One region of the Alsobacter sp. P4_H11 genome, then DNA from elsewhere that is predicted to be linked to it. Evidence: riboswitches for the same ligand, from Rfam matches in the RefSeq annotation. Region 1 holds a riboswitch; each other region holds the start of a gene.

Region 1 (5,935 bases):
CCTCGGCGGCCGCGCCATGCTGGCCCGCTTCCACGAGCGGCGGCGTGAGGTGGCCCACCGTGACGGCCGCGATGCGCCGCTTGGCCTGCGCGGCCTCGCCGGGGTTGTTGACGATGAAGGGGTAGATCACCGGCATGGGGCCGAGCACGGCTTCGGGCGCGCAATCGGCCGAGAGCGCCACGGCTTTACCGGGCAACCACTCCAGCGTGCCATGCGTGCCGCAGTGGATCATGGCGTGGATGTCGGCGACGTTCCGCAGCCACAGGTAGAAGGCCACATAGGCGTGGCGGGGCGGCAGCGCCGGATCGTGATGGTCGGCCTTGCGGTCGCGGTCCAGGCCACGGGTTGGCTGCAGAGCGACCAGAAGGTTGCCGCAGCGGACGACGCGGAAGCGGAACCCGGCGCTGTCGACGGCGGGGTCGGCGTCCGGCGCGCCCCAGGCGGCGTCAACGCTGTTGCGGAAGGCGGCGGGGAGTTCGGCAAAGAGGGCTTTGTAGTCGGAAAGCGAAAGCGCCGCCGCGGCGTCGGAGCCCGACGCCCGGCAGCCCTCACCCCTGCCCCTCTCCCCCTTGGGGGAGAGGGGCTCCAGGGCAGCGGCGTCGCCCGCCAGCGTCGATATCAGTCTCTGCGGATCGGGCGCCGCGCCGACCACATACCCCGCCCCCTCCAGCGCCTGCGCGATCGCGGCCACGCTGGCGGGCGTGTCGAGGCCGACCGCGTAGCCGGCGCGGCCGCCCTTGTGGGGGTAGTCGGAGAGCACGCAGGCTATCCGACGCTCCGCGGCGGGCGTCCGGCGCAGGCGCGCCCAGGCGGCGGCGCGGTCGGCCACGGCGGCGACCCGCGAGGGGTCCGGCCGATGGGAAAGGCTTGAGTATTCCAGCGCCTCGCTGCGGGCGGCTTCGGCCTTGAACGAGATCGCGCCCGCTATGATGCGGCCGTCGAGTTCGGGCAGGACGACGTTCATGGCGAGATCGGCCGCGCCAAGCCCTCGTCCGCTGTCCAGCCACGCCTCATGGCGCGCGCCGGACAGCATGGCCTGCAGCACCGGCGCGTCGGCTTCGTCGAGCACGCCGCCGCCGTTATCGGCGCGGCCCGAGAAGGCCGTGGTGTTGAGGATTACGTCCGGCTTTTCGCGGGCGATCAGCGTCGACAAGCCCTCGGCCGCCGCCGGGTCCTTGAGGCTGGACGCGTATGCGGCCGTCACCGCGAAACCGCGCTGCGCGAGCGCGTCGGCGAGCGCCGCGATCGCGGCGGTGTCGCCCGCCATCAGGACGGAGCGATAGAAGGTGATGAGAGCGCGCGGCGGGACGAGCGCAACTCTCTCCCGCGAAGCAGGGGAGATGTCGGCGGAGCCGACAGAGGAGGCGCCGGGGTTCACGCCCGGATGGCCGGCTCCGCGGCGCTCCGCCGCCCCCTCCCTGCCCTTCCCCGCTTCGCGGGAGAGGGTTCCAACCTGCGGCCCTGTAGCGACCGCGTGGGCCTCTCGGCTCAGCTCCGCGCTGACGCCCATGGCCGGCACAGTCTTGGGTTCATCCCAAGGCCTCCCCGCGCCGATGGTTGACGACAGGAAACCCAGGCAGCTGGCGAGGTTCTCGGGGCCGCCCTCGTGGAACCAGCCCCAGAGGCGACGCAGGTCCTCGGGCGGCAGCGTCGAGGCGGTGTCCAGGCGTTCGTCCTGCCGGTAATCGCCCGGAACCACGGCGAGGTGGAACCCTTGCTGGCGCGCGGCGCGGCCGAGTTCCTCGACGCCGTAGCGCCAGTAGTCGAGCCCGCCGAGCAGCCGCACGAGCACGAAGCGCGCCTTCGCGGCGACGTTGGCGACGTAGAGGTCGACCGAATAGGGATGCTTCAGCTGCGCCAGCGGGGCGATGCGCAGGGTGGGGTACCGGTCCCGCCCGGCGTCCCAGGCCCGGGCGAGCGCCGTCATGTCGCTGTCGGTGAAACTCAGGAACACCAGCTCCGCAGGCGATTGCGCAAGATCGACCGCGGCTTCAGCCTCGTCGAGCGTGCGCGTCTCGGTGCGGAGCAGGTGCATGGCGTCAGGCGGCCAGGGCCGCCTCGATGGCGGCGCGGTCGATGCCCTTTTCGCCGATCACGACGAGGCGGCTGCGGCGCCGCTCGCCCGTGGTCCAGGCGCGATCGAAATGGTGGCGGAAGCGCGTGCCGACGCCCTGCACGAGGAGCCGCATCGGCTTGCCGGACACCTCCATGAAGCCCTTCATGCGCAGCACGTCGTGCTGTTCGGCCACGGCGGCGAGCCGCGCCACCAGGGCGGCCGGATCCGCGACCGCGGGCAACTCCACCACGAAGCTGTCGAAGTCGTCGTGGTCGTGGCCTTCCTCGGCGTCGTGGTGGGACAGGCGCTGGGCGAGATCGTCCTCGGCGGCGGCCGCGATGCCGAGCAGCACGTCGGCGTCGATCTTGCCCTCGCGGGTGGGGACGATCTTCACCGCGCGCGGGATCGCGCCCGTGATCTCGGCCGACACGCGGGCGAGTTCGGCCTCGTCCATGAGGTCGGCCTTGTTGAGGATCACGAGGTCGGCGCAGAGCAGCTGGTCCTCGTAGACCTCCTCGAGCGGATTGTCGTGGTCAACGGCGGTATCTTCGGCGCGCTGGGCTAGCACCTCCTCGGGATCATCGGCGAACCGGCCGGCCGCCACGGCGGCGCCGTCCACCACGGCGATCACGCCATCGACCGTGAGGCGCGAGCGGATGGGCGGCCAGTCGAACGCCTTCACGAGCGGCTTGGGCAACGCGAGGCCGGAGGTCTCGACAATGATGTGGTCCGGCCGCTTCTCATGCGCGAGCAGCGCCTCGATGGCCGGAATGAAGTCGTCCGCCACCGTGCAGCACAGGCAGCCATTGGCCAGCTCGACGATGTTTTCCTCAGGGCAGCTCTCGACGCCGCAGGAGCGCAGTATCTCGCCGTCCACGCCGACGTCGCCGAACTCGTTGATCACCAGCGCCAAGCGCCGGCCGCCGGCGTTCTCGAGCACGTGGCGGATCAGGGTCGTCTTGCCGGCGCCGAGGAAGCCGGTGACGATCGTGACGGGGACTTTGGACAATTGAGCAGGCGCGGTCATTCGGCGGCCTCAGACAGGGGCGACGGGGAAGCGGCGGGCGCCGCGAGCGGGGGCGAGCGCGAGATGACGCCCTTCTTCAGCATGTCCGGGCGTTGGCGCCACGGGATCAATCCGTCGGGAGCTTCCGCATAGAGCAGCGCGCCGTTGACGATGGTCTCGGCGCTCACCTCGGCCGGAAAGTCGCCATACACGTAGGTCCACTTTCCGGCCGCCGCGAAGCCGACCGTGACGGGGCGCTTGCAGACGCTAAGGCACTCCACCGGGATGATGTCGACGGGTGCGGCGCGCTGCGCCGCCAGATCGGCGACGGCGCGGTGCAGGCGCGCGCCGGCTCGGCCGTGCTGCTCCTCGAGCGGATCGTCGGCCAGCCGGCACGTCACGCAGACATGGATGGTTGTGCGAGCCATTCTCTCGGCGCTCCCGCCCGTGGGCGTCTTTCGATCGGGGCGCGACGGGACCGCACGGCGATCCCGGAGAATTCGCGGCTCTGGGCCGCACGATCCCGCAAGGCGCCCCGCCCGCAGCATCGGTTTTCGTGGTGGCAGGTCTCCTGGCTCGCGGATCGGCGCCGTGCGCCGCCTTCCCGGGTCGCCCCAGTGGCATATCGGCGCTCGGCTACCCGCTCACAGTTGCGGGGGCAGCTGCGGCATCGCCCGAGGGCTCACCGCATTCCCTATTCACCCTCATGCGAGGGACCATCACGGCCTCAGTGATAGGCGTGCGGAAGGAAGCCTGTCAATTTTTCCCGCGAGAGCGCCGGCGTCAGACCGGCCGGAACGGCGTGCGGGCGACCAACGCGCCCTGCCGGTCGAAGACCACGACGTCCAGCTCCACGCCGGAGCCGGCCAGCGCCTTGGCTGCCGTGGCCCAGGCCGCTTCGGCGACCGCGGCCCCGAGATCCACGCCCGCATTGCGCGCCAGCAGCAGCGCCTCGTTGGCGGAGGCCAGCGCGGCGGCTTCGGCGATTTGCCCCGCTGATGCGCCCGCTTCCCCGAACCGCTCCGAGAGCCAGCCGAGATCGACCTCGCCCCGGCGCGAGTGGAGATCGAGCAGCCCCTGGGCGAGCTTGGTCATCTTGGCGAACCCGCCCGCAACGGTGACGCGCTCGACCGGGTGGCGGCGGACATATTTCAGCATGCCGCCGACGAAATCGCCCATGTCGATCAGCGCGATCTCGTCCAGCCCATGCAGGCGCTGGACGGCTTTTTCGCTGGTGTCCCCCGTCGCGCCCGCGACGTGGTGGAGGCCGGAGGCGCGCGCCACGTCGATCCCGCGATGGATGCTGTGGATCCAGGCCGCGCAGCTATAGGGCGTCACGATGCCGGTGGTGCCCAGGATCGAAAGCCCGCCGACCACGCCGAGACGGCCGTTGAGGGTTCGCTTGGCGATCTCCTCGCCGCCCGGGATCGATATCTCGATCTCGCAATCGGCCGAAACGCCCAGCAGAGCGGCGGCCTCCGCGACGGCGGCGCGCATCATCTCACGCGGAACGGGATTGATGGCGGGCTCGCCGGGAGGGATCGGCAGGCCGGGACGCGTCACCATGCCAACGCCGGGGCCGGCGCGGAACGTGACGCCCGAGCCTGGCGGCCCACGGCGCAGCGTCGCGAGCACGAGCGCGCCGTGGGTGACGTCCGGGTCGTCGCCGGCGTCCTTGACGACGCCCGCGCGGGCGAAGCCTTCGCCAAGTTCGGTCACAGCCAGCGCAAAGGCGGGGCGGGAGCCATTGGGCAGCGTGATCTCGACCGGATCGGGAAACACGCCGGTGTGCAGCGCCTCGAAGGCGGCGCGCGTCGCAGCCGTCGCGCAGGAGCCGGTGGTCCAGCCCCGGCGGAGGCTGGCGACGGGCGGGATGTCCTCCGGCGGCGCGTGGCTCATGGCATGGTGGTAGCGCCTCCCGGGCGCGGCGCAAAGGCTTTGCGGCGTCGAAGCGCTTGCCGGGTTTTCGGATTTCGCGCAGGGATGGGGCATGACCATGCCCACGCCCGGCCTCGTGATCGCGGCCCCCCGCTCGTCCAGCGGCAAGACAACAGTAACGCTCGGCCTTTTGCGCGCCTTTGCGCGCCGCGGCCTGCGCGTGACGGGCGCGAAATGCGGGCCGGACTACATCGATCCCGCTTTCCACGCCGCCGCGACGGGTCGGCCGAGCCTCAATCTCGACGCCTGGTCGATGTCGCCGGAGATGCTGGGCGGCCTCGCCACGCAGGCGACCGCGGACGCCGATCTCGCCTTTTGCGAGGGGCTGATGGGCCTGTTCGACGGCGTGCCGGCCGCGCCCGGGCGGTCCGGCTCGTCGGCGGACGTGGCGGCCGCGCTGGGCTGGCCGGTGCTGCTGGTGCTGGACGTGAGCGGCCAATCGCAGTCGGCCGCCGCCATCGTGAAGGGCTGCGCGGTGTACGACCCGCGGATCCGGCTGGCCGGGGTGGTGATCAACAAGGCGGGAAGCGCCCGGCACACGCGGCTGGTGACGGACGCCGTGCGAGCGCTGGACATCCCGGTGTTCGGCGCCCTGCCCCGCTCGGAAGCCGTCAGCCTGCCCGAGCGCCATCTCGGCCTCGTGCAGGCCAGCGAGACGAGCGGCCTCGACAGGCTGCTGGACGGCATGGCCGACATGGTGGAGGCGCATCTCGACCTCGACGCCATCCAGGCCGCCGCCGCGCCGCTGCGGGCTTTCGGACCGGGCCGCGTCGCCCTGCGGCCGCCGGGCCAGCGGATCGCGCTGGCGCGGGACGAGGCATTCTCGTTCATGTACCCGCATCTGCTGCAGGAATGGCGGGCCGCCGGAGCCGAGATCGTCCCGTTCTCGCCGCTGGCCGACGAAGCGCCCGCGGCCAATTGCGACGTTTGCTGGC
Region 2 (5,935 bases), on a different contig from region 1:
GGGAGACCCGCGACGGAGAGACACGCTGCGGAGAGACACGCTCACAATCGCGTCGCCCGCCCCGGCCGCGCCCGCCGCCCGGACCTGCCGGTCAAAGCCTCGCCCGCCGCCCGCCTGAGCGTCCCCGGCCGCATCACGTGCGATATCGATACTTGCCAATGAACTCACGCCATCCTCCTCAGAGGAGTAAACCCGTCAGATGAACTGTTAAGTCTTTTTTAGGAATGTGCCCTCCCGAGCTTTGTACATGCTGATTCGAAGCATCGGCAACACGTCTTCTACGTGCACAACCCGGGCCTGCTCGCAGGCTTTGCATTGTTGATGGCGCGCGCGTGCGCGTGGGCGCGCGCTTCCCCTCCCGCCCGCAAGCGGATATGAGAGCGCGTCGGAGCGCGCCCGCGCCGGGACCCGCTCCCCCGCGCGTGCGCGCACCCGCCCACCCAAACGAAGGCGACGACCAGACCCATGTCCAAGGACCAAGCCATCGACCCCAAGCTCGTGCGCGAGATCGCCACCATGCTCGCCGATACGGACCTGACCGAGATCGAGGTCGAAAAGGGCGACTTGCGCATCCGGGTCGTCCGGCAACTTCCCGCGCCCCAGGTGGTGCAGTATTCCGCTCCCGCGCACGCCCCGCATGCGACCGTGGCCCCGCCGCCCGTTCCCACCGCGGCGCCCGGCTCGGCCAAGGCCGAAGCCGCCGGCCCGCCCGCCGGCGCGGTGACGTCCCCGATGGTGGGCACCGCCTATCGCCGCCCCTCGCCGGACGCCAAGGCGTTCGTGGAGGTCGGCTCCGTCGTGAAGGCGGGCGAGAAGATCCTGCTGGTCGAGGCCATGAAGACCTTCAACGAGATCGTGGCGCCCCGCGCCGGCACCGTCACGGCCATCTTCATCGAGGACGGCCAGCCGGTGGAATACGGCGAGCCGCTGCTGGTCATCGAATAATGTTCGACAAGATCCTCATCGCCAACCGCGGCGAGATCGCCCTTCGCGTGCTGCGCGCCGCCAAGGAGCTCGGCATCGCCACCGTGGCGGTCCACTCCACCGCCGACGCCGACGCCATGCATGTGCGCCTCGCGGACGAAAGCGTGTGCATCGGTCCGCCGGCCGCGCGCGACAGCTATCTCAATGTGCCCGCCCTGCTCGCCGCCTGCGAGATCACGGGCGCGGATGCGGTGCATCCGGGCTACGGCTTCCTGTCCGAGAACGCGCGCTTCGCCGAGATTCTCGAGAGCCACAACATTCACTTCATCGGCCCCAAGGCGGAGCACATCCGCATCATGGGCGACAAGATCGAGGCCAAGCGCACCGCCAAGCGCCTCGGCATCCCGTGCGTGCCCGGCTCCGAGGGCGGCATCACGGATGATGACGAGGCCATGCGGGTCGCGGCCGACATCGGCTACCCGGTGCTCGTGAAGGCGGCCGCCGGCGGCGGCGGGCGCGGCATGAAGGTGGCGCGCACCGAAGGCGACCTCGTTGACGCGCTGCAGACCGCCCGCACGGAGGCCAAGGCCGCCTTCGGCGACGACGCCGTCTATCTCGAGAAGTACCTCGAGAAGCCCCGCCACATCGAGCTGCAGGTGCTGGGCGACGGCCGCGGCGGCGCGGTGCACCTCTTCGAGCGTGACTGCTCGCTGCAGCGTCGCCACCAGAAGGTGTGGGAGGAAGGCCCCTCCCCGGCGCTCAACGGCGAGATGCGCTCCAAGATCGGCGCAACCGTCGCCAAGGCGATGCAGGAGCTGCAATATCTCGGCGCCGGCACGGTGGAGTTCCTGTACGAGGACGGCGAGTTCTATTTCATCGAGATGAACACCCGCATCCAGGTGGAGCATCCCGTCACCGAGATGATCACCGGCATCGATCTCGTGAACGAGCAGATCCGGCTGGCCGCCGGCGCGGACCTGTCGTTCTCGCAGGACGACATCCAGCTCAACGGCCACGCCATCGAGTGCCGGATCAACGCCGAGCACCCGGCCACCTTCATGCCCTCGCCGGGCCGGATCGCCTATTTCCACCCGCCGGGCGGGCTGGGCGTGCGCGTCGATTCGGCCGTGTACCAGGGCTACACCATCCCGCCGAACTACGATTCGCTGGTCGGCAAGCTGATCGTGCACGGACGCAACCGCAATGAGTGCCTGATGCGCCTTCGGAGGGCCCTGGACGAGTTCGTGGTGGATGGGATCGAGACCACCCTACCGCTTTTTAGGGCCCTGGTTCGTAACCCAGACATCCAGAACGGGGACTACGATATTCACTGGCTGGAGAAGTATCTTGCAGCCGGGGGCATGAACGATCCGACCGGCGCTTGAACGCTGGCGATGACGAGAGCCCGCAGGAGCGGGCCGTAGCGGATGGCGAGACGACAGGACGCTGACACGGAGATCACGCCGGAGCTTTTGCTCCGCGCCTACGCGTGCGGCATTTTTCCCATGGCGGAGAGCGCCGACGATCCGGCGCTTTACTGGGTGGAGCCGCGCGAGCGCGGCGTCATCCCGCTCGACGGCTTCCAGCTGCCGTCGCGGCTGGCCCGCACGGTGCGCTCGGACCGGTTCGAGGTCCGCGTCGACCATGATTTCGAGGGCGTCATCGACGGCTGCGCCGCGCCGGCGCCCGATCGCCGCCAGACCTGGATCAACGCGAGAATCCGCGAGCTCTACGGCGCGCTGTTCGATCTCGGCTGGGCCCACACGGTGGAGTGCTGGCGCGACGGGCGACTCGTGGGCGGGCTCTATGGCGTGCGGCTCGGCGGCGCCTTCTTCGGCGAGAGCATGTTCCACCGCGAGCGGGACGCCTCCAAGGTGGCGCTGGTGCATCTGGTCGCCCGGTTGCGGGTCGGTCATTTCCGCCTGCTCGACACCCAGTTCGTGACGCCGCATCTCGCTGGCTTCGGCGCCGTCGAGGTGCCCCGGCGCGACTACCGCCGGCTGCTCGACGCCGCCACCAATGTCGAGGCGGATTTCACCGCTTGGCCCAAGGCGCCCGCCCCGACGGGGCGCGACGTCCTGGACGCCCTCGCCTGATGGTCGCCGAGCTCGCCGCCGCGGCGTCGCGCTCTATTGACCGGGCGAGGCCATGCGGCTAGGCATCCGGGCGAGCGAGCGCGTAGCTCAGCCGGTAGAGCAACTGACTTTTAATCAGTAGGTCCTGGGTTCGAGTCCCAGCGCGCTCACCACCATCAAGGCGCTTACCGGCAGGCGCTTGAATTCCTCCGCCGATATTGGGGTCGCCCGGCATCCACACGGCTCGGCGGTGTTTTTTTCGCGGCGTGCGCGCCTGAAATTCACTCAATTCGATGGACGCCGCGCAGCCCTCCGCTATGCTGCCCGTGCGACGGCGCCCTTCGGGGCTTGAAAGGGAACGCAGTGCGGGCGCAAGCCCAAAGCTGCGACTGCCCCCGCAACTGTGAGCGGCGAGCGAAGGCGAGTTCACCACTGGTCCATCAGGGCTGGGAAGGTTCGCCGGAGCGACGACCCGCAAGTCAGGAGACCTGCCGTCGCGACAAACCAAGGGCGGGCGCCCGGGATGGTTCGCGACAGGCCGCATCCACGAGGGACGCGGCGCTCCCGTTCCGCCATGCGCCGCGCCGGCAACTCGGGGTGAGAACATGTTGCAGCAGTCTTCCGTCGCGTCACACGTCCCGGCCGTCAAGGCCAGCGCCCTTCTGCAGGCCGCCTTCGCGGTTCTGCTCGGCGTCATGCTGGTCGGCTTCACGGGCTTTGCCCACGTGGAGGCGGTGCACAACGCGGCTCATGACACGCGCCACGCCAGCGGCTTTCCCTGCCACTGACGGCGCGGCGATGTCCGTTTTTCGTTCGATCGTCTTCACGGCCGCGGCGGCCGGCCTTCTGGTTGGCCTCACCGTCACGGGCCTGCAGCAGGTTCGCGCCGTTCCGCTGATCCTCAAGGCCGAGGTCTACGAGCAGAAGGCCGAGGCCGCGCAGACGGCTCCAGCCCCTGTGGCGCCGCACGCTCATGAGCTGGGCGCAGCGCCGCATTCGCACGCCGCGACCGCTGCGCCGCACGAGCACGGGGCCGCGTGGCAGCCGGCCGAGGGCTTCCAGCGCAACGCCTTCACGGCGCTGTTCAACGTCGTGACCTGGATCGGCTTTGGCCTCGGCCTCGCCGGTCTCATGGTGATCGCCCGCCGCCCGGCCACCTGGCGCGAAGGCCTCATCTGGGGTCTCGGCGGTTTCGCCGCCCTCACGCTGGCGCCCAGCATCGGGTTGCCGCCCGAACTGCCCGGCATGCCGGCCGCCGACGTGGTGGCGCGCCAATTCTGGTGGATCGGGGCCGCGCTTTCCACCGCGATGGGGCTCGGCTTGATCGCTCTCACCCGCGCGCCGCTGCCCTGCATCTTGGGCGCTCTGCTGCTGGTGGCGCCGCACCTCGTCGGAGCGCCGCAGCCGCCCGCCGCCGAAAGCGCCGTTCCGGACGCCATGGCGCGGGATTTCGTGACGGCCGTGATGGTCAGCGCCTTCGTTTCATGGGCGCTGCTTGGCGCCCTCACGGGATTCTTCCTCCACCGCTTCCGCGGGAGCGAGAGCGAGGCCTGAGATCGCGCCGCGCAGGTCGCGACTGGTGATGTGAAAGCGCGCGCCGGGCTCCAACCCGGCGCGTTGCATTTTGAGCCGGGCCGCAAGCCAGAACGCAGCCTGATGGCGGGCCGCGAAAGCCAGGCACTCGGCGGGCGTCGGCTCCTGCCGCAACAGCGCCCGAAACGCGCGCCGATGCATCACGCATCGCCCGTCCTCGCCCGGGGGCGAGAAGGCCAGGCAGTCGTTGGCGCCGTCCCACTCCATGCGCCCTTGTAGCGGGGTTAGGGGCCGCCGCGCAAAGGCGTTCGAGCACGAGGCAAAAGCGGCGCAAGCGTTGCTGCGCAATGCTTATTTCGGCTGCGCCTCCCCGCTTTGACCACATTCGCGGCGCATGCCGTCGCGCGCTGGAACAGGTGGGTTTGCGTCGATGCGATTCTTTTTGCGCGGGATCGGTTTTGTGTTCACGGCCGGCGCGATCGTGTTCGTGGTGGCCGCGATCGCGGTCGGCGGCCTGCTCTGGAAGGTGTCGCGCGATCTGCCGGACTACACGCAGCTGGCCGACTACCAGCCTGCCGTGATGACCCGCGTGCACGCCGCCGACGGCAGCCTGCTGGCCGAATACGCCCGCGAGCGGCGCATGTTCATCCCCATCCAGTCGGTCCCCAAGCTGGTGATCGCGGCCTTCGTGTCGGCCGAGGACAAGAACTTCTACAAGCACCAGGGCGTCGATCCGGAAGGCATCGCCCGCGCGGCGCTGTACTACTTCAAGCGCGACCAGGGCCGCCGCCCGCAGGGCGCCTCCACGATCACCCAGCAGGTGGCGAAGAACTTCCTGCTCACCAGCGAGCAGACCTTCGATCGCAAGATCAAGGAGGTGCTGCTGGCGCTGAAGATGGAGAACACCTACACCAAGGATAAGATCCTCGAGCTCTATCTCAACGAGATCTATCTCGGCCTCGGCAACTACGGCATCGCGGCCGCCTCGCTGAACTACTACGGCAAGTCCGTCCACGAGCTGACCCTGGCCGAGGTCGCCTATCTGGCGGCGCTGCCGAAAGGCCCAAACAACTACAATCCCTTCCGCTTCCGCGAAGCCGCCACCGAGCGCCGCAACTACGTCATCGATCGCATGGTCGAGAACGGCTATGTGAGCAAGCAGGACGGCGACAAGGCCAAGGCCGAGCCGCTCGACGTGAACCCGCGGTCGCTTTCGCCCAACACCTACGCTGCGGGCTTCTTCGCCGAGGACGTGCGCCGCGAGATCGCGGACCGTTTTGGCGAAAAGGCCCTGTACGAGGGCGGCATGTCCGTGCGCACGACCCTCGACCCGAAGATCCAGGTCATGGCCCGAAAGGCGCTCGCGGACGGGCTGGTGCGCTACGACGAGGCGCATGGCTGGC
Region 3 (5,935 bases), on a different contig from region 1:
TGATCTGGAGATCGTTGTCGACCTCCTGACCACGGACGCCGTCGAGGTTCGGCCCGGCGCCGACGTTGTGATCGACCATTGGGGCGGACCGGAGCCGCTGGCCGGCAAGGTCCGCCTGGTGGAGCCGGCGGGCTTCACCAAGGTCTCGGCGCTTGGGGTGGAAGAGCAGCGTGTCTGGGTGGTGATCGACATCACGAGCCCGCGCCCGAGCTGGTCGGGACTCGGCGACGCCTTTCGGGTCGATGTCCGTATCGCGGTAGCGGAGATCCAGGACGCGATTCTGGCGCCGGCGAGCGCCCTGTTCCGCCGGGGCGACGGCTGGGCGGCGTTCGTGATCGAGGGCGGGCGGGCGCGCGAACGCGCCGTGCAGGTGATCCGCCGCACCGCGCAGGTGGCCGCCGTCGCGCAGGGGCTCGCGGTGGGTGATCGGCTCGTGGTCTTTCCCCCGACCAGCCTCGTCGACGGCGGCCGGGTCGCCACCCGGTAACGACGCAGCGCTCAGTTCTTCGGACCCAACTCGAACGTGCTTGCGCGCCTGCCGCAACCATGCGCAGCGTGGCGGTTCGGCGTCCGGCGGCGCGCCGTGATGCGTCAGCGCGCGCCCGCGGGGCGTCGTTGGACCCCAGGCCAGGTTGCTCCGGCGCGTCGGTCTTCGCCCCGCCAACGATGGAAGGCTACCGGCCAGTGACGGAACGGATGCGGGAACTCGCGGGCGAGATCGTGCGCCTTCAGGGAGAGCTGGATCGCGAGATCGAGGCCCGCCGCAAGGTGCTCGGCTGGACGGTGAAAAAGCGGCTCGTCGCCTTCGAGCACGGGATCGCGATGGAAAACAAACGCCTGCGCGTCACCGTCGCGAGCTTCCTGGCCCACTCCAACCTCGTGAAGATCGTGACCGCCCCGGTGATCTATTCGCTGGTCGTGCCGATCGCGATGCTGGACGGGTGCGCGAGCCTGTACCAGGCCGTCTGCTTTCGGGCTTACGCGATACCGCGGGTTCGGCGCAGCGACTTCGTCAGCCTCGACCGGCGCCACCTCAGCTACCTCAACTGGATCGAGGCGCTGAACTGCCTTTATTGCAGCTATGCGAACGGCGTGATCGCGTATGTGCGTGAGATCGGCAGCCGCACGGAGCAGTACTGGTGCCCGATCAAGCACGCGCTGCGGATCAGCGACCCGCACAAGCGCTATTACGAGTTCCTGGAATATGGCGACGCCCAGGGCTACCGCGCCCGGCTCGGTGAATTCCGAGCCGCGCTTGCGGCCGAAGCAGAAGCGCCGCCGCCGGATCTGAAGCCCTCCGACGCTCGCGAATGAGGGCGGCCGCCTGAGGCGTGTCGAGCGCCGCAACCGTCGCGAACATCTGCGGCCGCTTCTCGACAGAGGTGCATTTCGGGTCGATAAGCGGGCGCGTCTAGACCGAGTGGACCGCCATGCAGCCTCCTGGCTTCCCCGCCCGCACGCTCATCATGGGCATCGTCAACGTCACCCCGGATTCGTTCTCGGACGGGGGCGACTTCTTTGATCCCGAGGTGGCTATCCGCCATGCGCAGGACCTCGAAGCCGAGGGCGCCGACATCGTCGATCTCGGGGGTGAATCCACCCGTCCGGGGCATCAGGCGATCGGCGCGGAGGAAGAGCAGCGCCGCGTGCTCCCCGTGGTCGCGGCCCTCGCGCCGGCGCTGTCGCGCCCCATTTCGATCGACACCTACCGTGCGGACACCGCCCGAAAGGCGCTGGCCGCCGGGGCTCGCATCATCAACGACGTCTGGGGTCTCCAGCGCGACCCGGACATGGTCGCGGTGGCGGCCGACCATGACTGCGACGTGGTTGTCATGCACAACCGGGAGACGATCGATCCCTCGCTCGACATCGTCGAGGAGTTCCGGCGCTACTTCGATCGCACCATCGGGCTGGCGCGCCATGCAGGGCTCCGCGAGGAGAGGCTGATCCTCGATCCCGGGATTGGCTTTGGAAAGAGCTGGGCGCAGAACATGGATGCGTTGCGGCGCGTGGCCGAACTCAAGGCGTTCGGATTTCGCGTTCTGGTCGGGGCATCGCGGAAATCTTTTCTGCGCCGCATCCTGGGCGACGATGTTGCCCCGAAAAGCCGGATTTTCGGCACGCTCGCGGCCCATTCGGCTGCGATCGCGGGCGGCGCCGACATCATCCGCGTTCACGACGTGAAAGCGCATGTCGACGCCGTGCGCACCCTCGACGCGCTTTGGCGCGATCGTGGCGGCGCGGGATACCCCCCGAACGCGACGTGAACCGCGCGCCGCGATGTTTCCAGCCGGATGCGCGCGCGCGAGCTAGCAGTTCTTCGCGCCAGGAGCTTTCATGACCGACCGCGTCACCCTTTCGCGCCTTGCCGTTTATGCACGCCATGGCGTGCTGCCCGAGGAGGCGACCCTCGGCCAGCGTTTCTACATCACGCTCACTTGCGAGCTGGATCTTCGCCCGGCCGGCGCGGCGGATGATTACAACCAGGCCGTATGCTACGGCGCCCTGGCGGATCTTGCGGTCGGGATCGCGACACAGCGCCGCTTCAAGATCATCGAGGGCCTTGCCGAAGCGATCGCCTCAGCCGTGCTGGACGCCCACCCGCGCGTCCAGGCCGTGACGGTCAAAGTGGAAAAACCGGAGGCGCCGGTGCAGCACATCCTCGATACGGTCGCGGTCGAGATCGAGCGCCGCCGTGGCTAGGGCGTGGCTGAGCCTGGGCGGCAATATCGGCGTCGACGCGGCCGCCAAGCGCGCCGCCATCGCGGACGCGCTGCGCCGGCTGGCCGACCGGGAGGTGCGCGTGATCGCGCGCTCCGGCGATTACCGCACTCCTCCCTGGGGGCCGGTTGCGCAGGACTGGTTCGTGAACGCCTGCGCGGAGATCGAGACCGATCTGGGCCCGCGGCAGCTGCTGGACCTGCTTCTTGCGATCGAGCATGACATGGGCCGCGTGCGCGTCGAGCGCTGGGGTCCACGGCTGATCGACATGGACATTCTGGCCTACGAGGGCGTCGTTCTGGAAGGCCCCGATCTCACCCTTCCGCACCCCCGCATGATGGACCGCGCTTTCGTTCTCGCGCCACTGGCCGAGATCAGCCCGGACCTGCTGATCGGGGGAACGTCCGTCGCACAGGCCCTCGCGCGCCTGGATGCGTCGGGAATCCGGCGACTGGGATGAGCTCGCCGGCGCGAGCCCATCGCCCGGCGACGGTCAGGGTCGGCGAGCTTTCGCCCGCGCGGCGTTGAAGATTGGATTATTTTCATCGTGAGCTCCCCACCGATCGAAGGAGACCAGCGCCGGCAGCTCGGCCCGTTTCGCCCAGCCTGCCGCCTGGAGATCGGGTTCCTTGTTGAACGTGCTGACATAGCCGAGGCAGAGATAAGCCACCGGCACGATCTCATCCGGGATCCCCAGGATCGAGCGGAGCCGTTCGGACTTGATGATGCTCACCCAACCCACGCCCACGTTTTCGGCCCGGGCGGACAGCCACAGGTTCTGGACGGCGCAGACGGCGCTGTAGATGTCCATGTCAGGCTGGTGCGTCCTCCCCAGCACCACCGGCCCCGCTCTGTTCCGGTCGCACGTCACGCAGACGCCGATCGGCGCCTCGCGGATGCCCTCCAGCTTCAGGTTTCGGTAGGCCCGCGCCCGCACGGGATCGAAGCGCCGTTCGGCTTCATTGTTCGCCTCCGTGAACGCCTCGTGAAGGGCGGCCTTGATGGCGGGATCGCTCACCACGATGAAGTCCCACGGCTGCATGAAGCCGACGGACGGAGCGTGGTGCGCCGCTCGCAAGATGCGCCCGATCACCTCGGGCGGTACCGGGCGCGGCAGGAACTCGCCGCGCACGTCTCGCCGATTAAAGATGCAGTCGTATACGGCCGTGCGCTCCTGGTCGGAGAACAGCCCATTCGCGTCCATGATTCCCCTCACAGATCGAAGCTGGCCGCGCTCCGTCCGCGAGCGTGCCCTATGGGTTCAGGCCGGTCTTCTGACTTGGGATCGTCCCGTTTCCGCGCCTTCCCGGCAAAAGCCAGTGGCATCCAGCGAAAGCGGTCCCCCTTACAGCGTTGGGCACGTGGCGGAGTTTCACCGCCTTCCCGATTCTCCCGAGTGTTCGGGCTCCTGAACGGACCGATGATGCCACGCGCCGGAGCTGCGCGCCAGCGCAGCCCCGGCTGCGCGTCTCACCCTTGCGGCACGTAGAGGCTCGCCCCCGAGGCGACGAACTCGGCGCTTTTGGCGGCGAGGCCTTTCTGGCGTTCCTCCTCCGCGAGGGTGTCGGCCCGGATGTCCTGGCTGATCTTCATCGAGCAGAATTTCGGACCGCACATCGAGCAGAAATGCGCGACCTTGTGCGCGTCCTTCGGCAAGGTCTCGTCGTGGAACTCCCTGGCGGTGTCGGGATCCAGCGACAGGTTGAACTGATCCTCCCAGCGGAATTCGAACCGGGCGCGGGACAGGGCGTCGTCGCGCAATTGCGCCGCCGGATGCCCCTTGGCGAGGTCCGCCGCGTGGGCGGCGATCCGGTAGGTGATCACGCCGGTCTTCACGTCGTCGCGATTGGGCAGGCCAAGATGCTCCTTCGGGGTGACGTAGCAGAGCATCGCTGTTCCGAACCAGCCGATCATGGCCGCCCCGATGCCGGAGGTGATGTGATCGTAGCCGGGCGCGATGTCGGTCGTCAGTGGCCCGAGCGTGTAGAAGGGCGCTTCGCCGCAGGTCGCGAGCTGCTTGTCCATGTTGGCCTTGATCTTGTGCATCGGCACGTGGCCGGGGCCCTCGATCATGACCTGGCAACCCTCGCGCCAGGCGACCTTCGTGAGCTCGCCCAAGGTGTCGAGCTCGGCGAACTGGGCGGCGTCATTGGCGTCCGCGATGGAGCCCGGACGGAGGCCGTCACCCAGCGAGAACGACACGTCGAAGCGCCGCATGATGGCGCAGATCTCGTCGAAGCGTTCGTACAGGAAGCTTTCGCGATGATGGGCAAGGCACCAGCGCGCCATGATCGAGCCGCCGCGCGAGACGATGCCGGTGACCCGCCGGGCGGTGAGCGGCACGTGGGCGAGCCGCACGCCGGCGTGGATCGTGAAATAGTCGACGCCCTGCTCGGCCTGTTCGATCAGCGTGTCCTTGAACACCTCCCAGTCGAGCCTGGCGGGATCGCCGTGCACCTTCTCGAGCGCCTGGTAGATTGGGACGGTGCCGATCGGAACCGGCGCATTGCGCAGGATCCACTCTCGGGTGTTGTGGATGTTGCGGCCGGTGGAGAGGTCCATGACGGTGTCGGCGCCCCAGCGGATCGCCCAGACCATCTTCTCGACCTCTTCGGCGACCGACGACGTCACGGCCGAGTTGCCGATATTGGCGTTCACCTTCACGAGGAAGTTGCGGCCGATGATCATCGGCTCGAGCTCGCGGTGATTGATGTTGGCCGGGATGATGGCGCGCCCGGCGGCGATCTCCTGCCTGACGAATTCCGGGGTGACATGGGCCGGAATGGCGGCCCCGAAGCTTTCGCCGTGCGCGAGCGCTTCTTCCGCGCCCGCCAGGGGCAGCTCGCGGCCGAGATTTTCGCGGGCGGCGACATAGCGCATTTCTTCCGTGATGATTCCGGCCCGGGCGAACTCGTATTGGGTGACCAGGGCGCCCGGAGTTCCGGTCAGGACCCGCCGTTCGGCTGGGCAAGCCGGGGCGAGCGCGTCGGCCGAGACGGACCCATTGTCCTCGGGCCGGACGGCTCGGGGCTGGGCGGCGACGAGGCCGGGACGGATCGAAAGCCAGAGAGAGCGAGCCTCGGGCAGGCCGGCAGCCAGATCGATCACGGCGTCGGCGTCCGTGTAAGGGCCGGAGGCGTCGTAGACGCGCAGCGGCGGCTCCTGCGTTCCGGCGCTGAGCACGATCTCGCGCACCGGGACGGTGACCTGGGGA

The links. Region 1 has a riboswitch for cobalamin ahead of AC1DSZ_RS06625 (DUF1636 family protein). Riboswitches for the same ligand answer to the same signal wherever they lie in the genome.
Region 2: it holds a riboswitch for cobalamin, as region 1 does, so the genes downstream of both, AC1DSZ_RS19480 (CbtB domain-containing protein) here and AC1DSZ_RS06625 (DUF1636 family protein) in region 1, are expected to answer to the same signal.
Region 3: it holds a riboswitch for cobalamin, as region 1 does, so the genes downstream of both, bluB (5,6-dimethylbenzimidazole synthase) here and AC1DSZ_RS06625 (DUF1636 family protein) in region 1, are expected to answer to the same signal.

Annotation. Positions count from the first base shown of each region.
Region 1 covers NZ_JBFUKI010000003.1:179,475-185,409, forward strand. Annotated here, with positions in the region: gene cobN (cobaltochelatase subunit CobN) at 1-2,035, opposite strand, end outside; gene cobW (cobalamin biosynthesis protein CobW) at 2,040-3,083, opposite strand; gene AC1DSZ_RS06625 (DUF1636 family protein) at 3,080-3,490, opposite strand; cobalamin riboswitch at 3,607-3,798, opposite strand; gene AC1DSZ_RS06630 (cobalt-precorrin-5B (C(1))-methyltransferase) at 3,846-4,961, opposite strand; gene AC1DSZ_RS06635 (cobyrinate a,c-diamide synthase) at 5,059-5,935, shown strand, end outside.
Region 2 covers NZ_JBFUKI010000012.1:1,065-6,999, forward strand. Annotated here, with positions in the region: gene AC1DSZ_RS19455 (hypothetical protein) at 1-168, opposite strand, end outside; gene accB (acetyl-CoA carboxylase biotin carboxyl carrier protein) at 466-945, shown strand; gene accC (acetyl-CoA carboxylase biotin carboxylase subunit) at 945-2,309, shown strand; gene aat (leucyl/phenylalanyl-tRNA--protein transferase) at 2,352-3,020, shown strand; tRNA gene AC1DSZ_RS19475 (tRNA-Lys) at 3,097-3,172, shown strand; cobalamin riboswitch at 3,315-3,509, shown strand; gene AC1DSZ_RS19480 (CbtB domain-containing protein) at 3,608-3,787, shown strand; gene AC1DSZ_RS19485 (CbtA family protein) at 3,798-4,553, shown strand; gene AC1DSZ_RS19490 (penicillin-binding protein 1A) at 4,963-5,935, shown strand, end outside.
Region 3 covers NZ_JBFUKI010000006.1:216,799-222,733, reverse strand. Annotated here, with positions in the region: gene AC1DSZ_RS12625 (efflux RND transporter periplasmic adaptor subunit) at 1-487, shown strand, start outside; gene AC1DSZ_RS12620 (hypothetical protein) at 685-1,314, shown strand; gene folP (dihydropteroate synthase) at 1,431-2,267, shown strand; gene folB (dihydroneopterin aldolase) at 2,338-2,703, shown strand; gene folK (2-amino-4-hydroxy-6-hydroxymethyldihydropteridine diphosphokinase) at 2,696-3,181, shown strand; gene bluB (5,6-dimethylbenzimidazole synthase) at 3,215-3,925, opposite strand; cobalamin riboswitch at 3,969-4,148, opposite strand; gene thiC (phosphomethylpyrimidine synthase ThiC) at 4,192-5,935, opposite strand, start outside.